DNA from 2 places in the Aliiglaciecola sp. NS0011-25 genome. Region 1 is predicted to be linked to the other one. Evidence: predicted binding sites of a transcription regulator. Region 1 holds the regulator's gene; the other holds the start of a gene.
The links. The regulator sigma-54, encoded in region 1, starts transcription at its own class of promoters, with help from an activator protein. The targets are predictions, from matches to a motif close to GTTGGCACGNNNNTNGNNT.
Positions count from the first base shown of each region.

Region 1 (4,568 bases):
AGTATCAATTCAATGTTTGCAGTAGATCATGAAAATAAGCCAGTTGGCGCATTAAATATGCATATGTTACTAAAAGCCGGAGTTGTTTAGTGTCAATTATTGAAACCCTTTATGGTCCAGTTAATAACCATTTCATTAATAAGCTTAGTAAAATTAAATTACTGGTGTGTGACGTAGATGGCATCTTCTCTGATGGCAGCATTTTTATGGGAAACAATGGTGAAGAACTTAAAGCGTTTCATACACTTGATGGCTATGGCGTAAAGTCAATGTTGGAAATTGGCATTGATGTGGCAATAGTCACTGGTCGCCAGTCCGCCATTGTGGAAAATAGAATGTCAGCCCTAGGCGTGTCTCTGATCATTCAAGGTGTCGAAGACAAAAAGACCGCAGTACATAAACTCAAAACGGGATTAAACCTAAAAAAAGAGAATATCGCTTCAATGGGTGATGATATGCCTGATGTAGGTATGTTTGAACAAAGCAGTGTGTCTATCAGTGTTCCTAATGGCCATCCATATGTGAAATCAGTGGCAGAATATGTCACTAAAACAACTGGTGGTGCTGGCGCAGTGAGAGAAATCTGTGATCTAATTTTGTTTGCCAACAACAAATTAAATCGTATTTACGGTAGTAGTGTATGAATCGTATCACCCTAAGCATTGGCATCTTGTTTGTGCTAGTCTTGATGGTATATGTGCCAGGGTGGATGGGTTCAGATCCAGAACAGACAGATTCTAGTAATGAAGATTCCTGGCAGCCTAATTATCAGGCGAGGAATATGCGCAGCACTCTTTACAATGAAAACGGCGAAGTGAATCATCAGGTATTCGCGCTTAAAATGGAACATTATCAAATCCTAGGCTTCACTTTATTCAGCCAACCTAAATACACCATCTATGTTTCCGATGAGCAAACGCCTTGGCATGTAGAAGCTGAGGAAGGCACGCTGTATGAGGATAATCGAATTCAATTAGAAACTGATGTAGAGATTAGAAGCCTCGATGAATCGGGATTTGTGCAAACAATCAGAACCCAGTTTTTAGAAATTAATTTAGTCGATAAAACAATGATGTCTGACGAACCGGTTGAGATAAACGGGAAAGATTTCATTGTTAAAAGTAACGGTTTTGTAGCAAATTTAACTACACAGGAATATGAACTTAAAAATCATGTGCAAACTCAATATGCGCCGCGTTAGCGCTTTATTTATTAGCTTAATGTTCAGCGCCGCTATTATTGCCGGTGAGAACGATTTTAGCTTGCCAATCAAAGTTGACTCAAAGTCGAATTTTTTTGATGGCAAAACCAAAACGTCGATATTTAGAAAAGACGTCAAAATCACCCAAGGTAGCCTTGAAATTTTGGCTGACGAAGTCGAGGTTATTGCGGGTTTAGGGGAAGGTAAAGAAGTTTTTATTGCCCGAGGTAAACCAGCAAAATACAGCCAAACCCTCGATGATGGCAGTAATATTAGCGCCGCGGCCAATGAAATTAAATATGAAGTATCGAATCGTACTCTGACACTCAATGGTGCAGCCGAATTAAATCAGGATAGTAGCCTTGTTAAAGGTGAATCGATTCAATTTAATATGGAATTAGAGCAATTGATAGCAGAAAGTGACGGCAACGCAGAAGGCGGTGTCACTGCCATTTTCCAACCCGAAAGCATTCGCAATCGGCAAACTGACGACACTAAAAAAACTGAAGAAGAGCAAGACAAGTTGCAGGATGAAAAACCTTAATGGCAACGTTAAAAGCGACCAATTTAGCGAAGTCTTATAAATCTCGGCAAGTGGTGCGAGATGTAAGCATTGAAGTTTCTACTGGACAGATTGTTGGCCTGTTAGGTCCCAATGGTGCTGGTAAAACGACGACCTTCTATATGATTGTTGGGTTAGTGCCACTCGATAAAGGCGAGATTTATATTGATCAGACCGAGTTAACCTTACAACCCATGCACATCCGTGCACGAAAAGGAATTGGTTATCTTCCTCAAGAATCATCTATATTTCGTAAGTTAACCGTTTACCAAAATATCATGGCAATTTTGCAAACCCGAAAAGAATTAAGTTCTGATCAGCGAGAAGAGCAAGCGGATGCATTATTGGATGAATTCAATATTAACCATATTCGTAACAGCCTTGGCATGAGTTTATCAGGCGGGGAGCGCAGAAGAGTCGAGATCGCTCGTGCATTAGCGGCCGCCCCTGAGTTTATTCTATTGGATGAACCCTTTGCTGGTGTTGACCCGATTTCAGTAAACGATATAAAAAAAATAATTCAACACCTACGCGATAGAGGTATTGGTGTATTAATAACTGATCATAATGTGCGTGAAACGCTAGACGTGTGTGAAAAAGCGTATATTGTGAGTCATGGTGAATTGATAGCTTCTGGAACCGCAGAAGAAGTTTTAAATAATCAACAAGTCAGAGATGTATACCTTGGCGAGCAATTCAAGCTATAGTAGAGGTATGTTGTTTTTAACCAAAGCTTTGTGGCTAAACAAGTAAGAATAAAAAAACTAAATGAAACCCTCGTTACAATTAAAATTCAGCCAGCAACTAACAATGACGCCTCAATTGCAACAGGCTATACGTCTATTGCAATTATCAACGCTGGATTTACAACAGGAAATACAGGAAGCGTTAGAATCGAATCCACTTTTAGAAGTAGAAGACGGTTCAGATATCCCTACTGGGGATTCCGCTTTAGCAGACAGTAATGACAAGTTCTCAGAGGAGACGGTATCCGCAAGTTCTGATTCCATGGATACAAACGAGGCATTAGAAAAAGCAGATATCCCAGACGAATTACCCATAGATAGCACATGGGACGAATATATCAGTGCCTCCTCAGCCCCCGCCTCAATAAGCGGTGGTAGTGGCGGCGATGACGACCAAATTTTCCAAGGTGAAACAACCGAAAATATTCAAGATCACCTATTGTGGCAGATGCGCTTAACGCCTTTTTCTGAAGTTGATACTGCCATAGCAATCGCAATTATCGACTCTATTGATGAGTCTGGTTACCTCACTATCAGCACCGAAGATGTTCTTGCTAGTCTCGACCATGAAGAGGTTGAACTTGATGAGGTGGAATGCGTTTTAAAACGTATTCAAATGTTCGACCCTATTGGTTCAGGCTCAAGAAATCCGCAAGAATGTTTAATGGTACAAATGAATCAATTTGCACCTGACACCCCTTGGTTAAATGAAGCTAAGTTATTAATCAGCGAATATGCTGACTTATTAGGCAGTAAAGATTACCGAACTTTAATGCGTAAAACTCGTCTAAAAGAAGACGAATTACGAGAAGCTATGCGGTTATTGCAAACACTCAATCCACGCCCTGGTAGTTCATTGTTAATCGGTGAATCTGAATACGTCATTCCAGATGTTTCAGTGATGAAGAAAAATGGTCGTTGGCAAGTTGAGCTAAATCCCGATAGTTTGCCTAAGCTGAATGTAAATCAGCAATATGCGGCAATGAGCCGGAACGCTAAAAACACCAGTGATAGTCAATTTATTCGGTCGCATATGCAAGAAGCCAAGTGGTTTATAAAAAGTCTAGAGAGTCGTAATGACACTTTACTCAAAGTCGCAAACTGCATTGTTCAGCAGCAGGTTGGTTTTTTTGAGCATGGACCTGAAATGATGAAACCAATGGTGTTAAATGATGTCGCAGAAATGGTAGATATGCATGAATCAACTATTTCCCGTGTTACCACACAGAAATATATGCATACACCTAGAGGAATTTATGAACTTAAATACTTTTTCTCCAGCCATGTAGCAACTGATTCTGGAGGAGAGTGTTCCTCAACGGCAATTCGCGCATTAATTAAAAAACTCGTCGCAGCAGAGCTTCCTACCAAGCCTCTTAGCGACAGTAAGATTGCTGATCTACTGGCAGACCAAGGTATTCAGGTCGCCCGTAGGACAATAGCAAAATACCGGGAGTCTTTATCGATCCCACCGTCTAACCAACGCAAGAGCCTGCTGTAGGCTCAACAACAGAAGGAATACGCTAATATGCAAATTAACCTTACTGGCCATCATGTAGAAATTACAGATTCTTTGCGAGATTATGTAGACAATAAATTTACAAAGCTAGAAAGGCATTTTGATCATATCAACAATGTCCATGTCATTCTTAATGTCGAGAAGCTTAATCAAAAAGCTGAAGCGACAGTTCATCTTAGCGGAGGCGAAGTATTTGCAACCTCAGAGCACAACGATATGTACGCAGCAATTGACGGATTGATAGATAAGCTTGATCGACAGGTAATCAAGCACAAGGAAAAAATTAAGCGTCATTAACATATATTAGATTAATTAATGGAAATTAAAGACATCCTTTCCCCTGACTGCACAAGTTGTGCAGTCCAGGGGACAAGTAAAAAACGAATTCTTGAAACTATCAGCCTGATAGCGGCAGAAAAAATCGATGACATTGATCAGACAACGATTTTAAATAGTCTGGTTAGCCGCGAAAAGATGGGCAGCACAGGAATCGGGAATGGTATTGCATTGCCACACGGTAGACTGTCGGGTTTAAAGGAT
Region 1 covers NZ_BAABWR010000020.1:77,899-82,466, reverse strand. The annotation lists gene ABWV72_RS16735 (KpsF/GutQ family sugar-phosphate isomerase) at 1-90, shown strand, start outside; gene kdsC (3-deoxy-manno-octulosonate-8-phosphatase KdsC) at 90-644, shown strand; gene lptC (LPS export ABC transporter periplasmic protein LptC) at 641-1,201, shown strand; gene lptA (lipopolysaccharide transport periplasmic protein LptA) at 1,188-1,745, shown strand; gene lptB (LPS export ABC transporter ATP-binding protein) at 1,745-2,470, shown strand; gene ABWV72_RS16710 (RNA polymerase factor sigma-54) at 2,532-4,010, shown strand; gene hpf (ribosome hibernation promoting factor) at 4,038-4,325, shown strand; gene ptsN (PTS IIA-like nitrogen regulatory protein PtsN) at 4,344-4,568, shown strand, end outside.

Region 2 (4,568 bases), on a different contig from region 1:
TAGTGCAAGCCAAAAATTCTCCTGAAGCGTTAAAAACACTGCGTAAACATTGTGAAATTAGAGACAAAATAGATATCGCAATTATCGATGCGGATATGCCTGGTATCAATGGCACAGAATTAGGCAAAGCGATTAAAAGTGATGAAAGGTTTGCATCGTTGAATATGATTTTAATGACTGCGAGTGCAAGACGAGGAGATGCTCAGAAGTTTAAAAATATAGGTTTTGATGCATACTTTCATAAACCCATTAAAAATGACGATTTGTTTTTTGCAATTACCCAAATTAGTAATCAAAAACTCATTAAATCAGAAACAAGAAAACAACAAATTGAATTAATAACCCGACACAACGCTACCAGTCCATCAAAAGCAGTGCCGCGTATTTTGTTAGTCGAAGACAATGCGATTAACCAAGCAGTAGCAAAGGAAATGCTTAAAAAATTAGACTGTATTACTGAGTTAGCAAATAACGGTATGGAAGCAATTGAACAGTTGAGCCGAGCGACGACTCCTTTTGATATTGTACTAATGGATTGCCAGATGCCAATAATGGATGGCTACGAAGCCAGTAGAATAATACGTGGATATCAAGGTGTAAATTTTGATCCGAACATTCCGATTATCGCGTTAACCGCCAATGCAATGAAAGGAGATAAGGAAAAGTGCTTTGATGCTGGAATGGATGGATATATCAGTAAACCAATAATCATCGAAGATTTAGAGCAAGGTTTACTCAAGTGGATCGACAAGAAGCATTAAACAAATAAAATAAAAAAGGTGTGTCTAATAAATTAGACACACCTTTCAGAATTTTGAGAATCCCTCTCAGCTTTCCTTCGCTATTAAACCATCCCGGTCAACATCCGTATACGCCCCTTTCCCTCTATTCTCGCTCATCCTTAAGTGAGTCACTCTTCCTAAGTGAGTCCCTTTCCTTTATTCCTTATTTAGCTGCACATCCTTACTTACAGCATTTCTCATCCTTAAGATTGTCCTTCGTCTTCCCTATCTATCCTTGAGTTTGTAGTCCTTTACTAAATGCTCATCCTGACCATTTTCTTTCATCCAATGAAAGTGTCCTTCTGGCTTTCCTTAAGTCTTCCTGACCCGTCGTATTTCCCTGTGACGAGTTATAAGATAAAGCAATTAAAAGTTTCTACTAGTACCCAATCTAGCTTTATTTTGTAAGCCATTATACTAAAGTCTACATTTTGAAAAATAAGTCTTTAAATTCATAAAGTTAAATAAAAGGTAAGCTTTACCCTAAGTGTTTATTCCGCTTAAGACCTACAGCCATGTACGAAATATCTTACAAATAAAAAGGTTATTTTCTTACTCTAGAATTTGAACCTAATGGATTTAATGAAAATGAATTTAAAATTTTACTGATTTTGCGGATTTTAGATTGCTGAAAATGACAATAAGAAACGGTATTAGTAGGGTAAAGTAAGACTAAACAATGCAAGATGGTTACTTTACCCTTTAGAATAAATTCCGCGGTTTTTTACTCTGACCGAGGTCTAAACATTATTTGCCCAGTTATGCGTGAGACTTTTAGTTCATCAATATGTTCATATTTTCCGTCGGAGAAGAATGACAAACATTTAGGCAGAGTGACATAAACCCCGACACCTTCACTTTTTTCTTCTTCTAGCACAATACTATCAATCGCACTCATTAAAACGTGTCCAAGACCTCTGTGCTGATGATCTGGATGCACTCCAATAAACGACAACATATGGTATTTTTCATGGGGAATACGCTCTCTTACCCGCTGTTCCTTTTCGATCATTTGCTTGGTGCCTATATAACCAGCGGTAAGCAACATCTTTAAGCGCCAATGCCAAAATCGGTCGGGGTTGAACGCACTATCAGGTTTAATCATACATGCTACTGCCAATAAACGTTCATCTTCAAAAAGACCAATCATTGGCTGTTTAGCGGTCCAAAAGGCATTTAACTCTTCTCTAATTGCGCCTCTTAAACGAGATTCATACCCTTCCTTCTCAGAATCGAATATATCTAAAAACAGCGGATCATCATGATAAGCTTGATATAAAATTGATGCGGCAATTTTTAAATCTTCAGCGGCCAGATAAACAGCTTTGATTTTATCTAGCGGATTTATGTCTTGTGCAGTATTTGACATAGTTCGACTCTCTTCAATTAGGAAGTTTCACTCTACATAATTATTAACCAATTGTTAACAACTCATTAAAAATAACGGCAAACTAATTTTACTATTTTGGCTAGATGAGGTTGATTTATAGTCTTTTCCCCCCAAGACTTAAGTAGAGGCAGTGAAAGGGTGCGAATGACAATGAACTAGATTGACTCAGTGAGAACAAGTAATCCAAACTTTCACAACAAGTACCAATCTACATGAAATGCCAACACAACTCGAGTTTAGAATTCCATCAAGGAGACATTAAATGCTAACTGAAAATTTAGAGTTAAAGGATTTGTTTCTGCAATTAGGTTTAGCCAATGACGAGGAGTCAATTGAAAACTTTATAGCCAAACACAAAGGATTGGATAAATCGACAAAACTAGAAGAAGCTAGTTTTTGGACACAGGCTCAATCGACTTTTATTAGACAATCTTTTTTTGAAGATGCGGAATGGACTGAGTTGATCGATCAGCTAGACAATCGACTACGATAATATTAATAGCAGGCCAAGAATATGGCTTGGCCTGCTGCTTCCAAACTAGGCGTAGCAGAAAAAGTGAAGCTTAGATATTGTTGTAAGCAGAGTCGCCCCAACCAATTAAATTACCATTTTTGAACACCAAAGGCGTGCATTCATCTTTAGTTGTGACACCATCACCTTCGCGACGCTGGGTGCGATAAAACAAAACATTTATTTCATCATTATTTTGTTGATATAGTTCACTGAAATCTGGCGTGCCCATGCGACTTCTAATATCTTCGATGGCTGTATTGGATTCCAGTCTTGCAATCGCCTTTCTATTTTTACGTTCTTTTTGTTCCCAATCCGATTGGTATGAGTAATCCCCTTCCCCACCGACCGATATAACACATCCAGATAATGTCAGTGGTAATACTAATGCTGCAGCAACAAGCGTTTTTTTCATTTTAGTTTCCTTGGTGTTGTATTTATGTTTGTTAATTAGCATTCCACAATACAAAATCGAGGCCAAAATTTAACTTATTGTTTTATATATAAAAAAATTAATGCATGTGATTACCAATACCGCTAAGATAGGCACATTCGCTAAATATTAGTGTTTTTCATCATGTCTAATCAGTTTCAGTATATTGCGTCACTATGTAAGAACTTAAAATCCAACGGGAAAGTTCCCAGTGTGGCATTAATTAAAAAGGCCTCAAATCGTCCGTTACCATTGCGGGATATCATTGATGTACTAAAACGCTGGCAAGACGATCCAGATCAATTCCCTTCTACACCAGTTGAGGAAGCATCGCCTCAAAAACCAAATGATTTAATGCAGCATATTGTTACATTGGAAAAGCGCATCGAGTCATTGGAACAACAAGTATTGAATTTAACCCAGTCCCTGCAAAAATAATTGCATTGAGGGTTAATCCTTGGCCTGTAGGCGGGTGTTTTAACCCCGCGGGAAATTAGATAGATTCCATGGCCTAAAGACCATGCTACAACGGCGGTGATTTGATTTATCCCATGGCCTGTAGGCGGGTGTTTTAACCCCGTGGGAGATTAGATAGATTCCATGGCCTGAAGACCATGCTACAACGGCGGTGGATTAATTTATTCCATGGCCTGTAGGCGGGTGTTTTAACCCCGCGGGAGATTAGATAGATTCCATGGCCTGTAGGCGGGTGTTTTAACCCCGCGGGAGATTAGATAGATTCCATGGCCTGAAGACCATGCTACAACGGCGGTGATTTGATTTATCCCATAGCCTGTAGGCGGTGGCTTTAGCCCCGCGTTGGAACGATATTATTCCATGGCCTGAAGGCCATGCTACAACGGCGATGGATTGGTTTATCCCATGGCCTGTAGGCGGGTGTTTTAACCCCGCGGGAGATTAGATAGATTCCATGGCCTGTAGGCGGTGGCTTTAGCCCCGCGGGAGATTAGATAGATTCCATGGCCTAAAGACCATGCTACAACGGCGGTGATTTGATTTATCCCATGGCCTGAAGGCCATGCTACAACGGCGCATGCTACAACGGCGATGGATTGGTTTATTCCATGGCCTGTAGGCGGTGGCTTTAGCCCCGCGTTGGAACGATATTATTCCATGGCCTGAAGACCATGCTACAACGGCGTTGAAACGGTATTATTCCATGGCCTGAAGACCATGCTACACCGACTGTGATTTGATTTATCCCATGGCCTAAAGGCCATGCTACAACGGCGATGGGTTGGTTTATTCCATGGCCTGAAGGCCATGCTACAGGCGTGGTGATAACTGCTGGATGAATTCGATTAATGAGTCCGCTAAGGTTTCTTGGGGCTCTAACCCTATCTGCTCTAACATTACTCGCCCAGACTCATTGTGTACACTGACAATAAAATCATCTTCGTCGGTAACGGCAAAGAACAATGTATCTTGTTG
Region 2 covers NZ_BAABWR010000007.1:71,003-75,570, reverse strand. The annotation lists gene ABWV72_RS07795 (response regulator) at 1-761, shown strand, start outside; gene ABWV72_RS07790 (GNAT family N-acetyltransferase) at 1,507-2,151, opposite strand; gene ABWV72_RS07785 (DUF2789 family protein) at 2,435-2,665, shown strand; gene ABWV72_RS07780 (DUF3192 domain-containing protein) at 2,736-3,098, opposite strand; gene ABWV72_RS07775 (hypothetical protein) at 3,330-3,554, shown strand; gene syd (SecY-interacting protein) at 4,404-4,568, opposite strand, start outside.
Region 2: the regulator sigma-54 is predicted to act here: its motif matches at 3,147-3,165, upstream of ABWV72_RS07780 (DUF3192 domain-containing protein).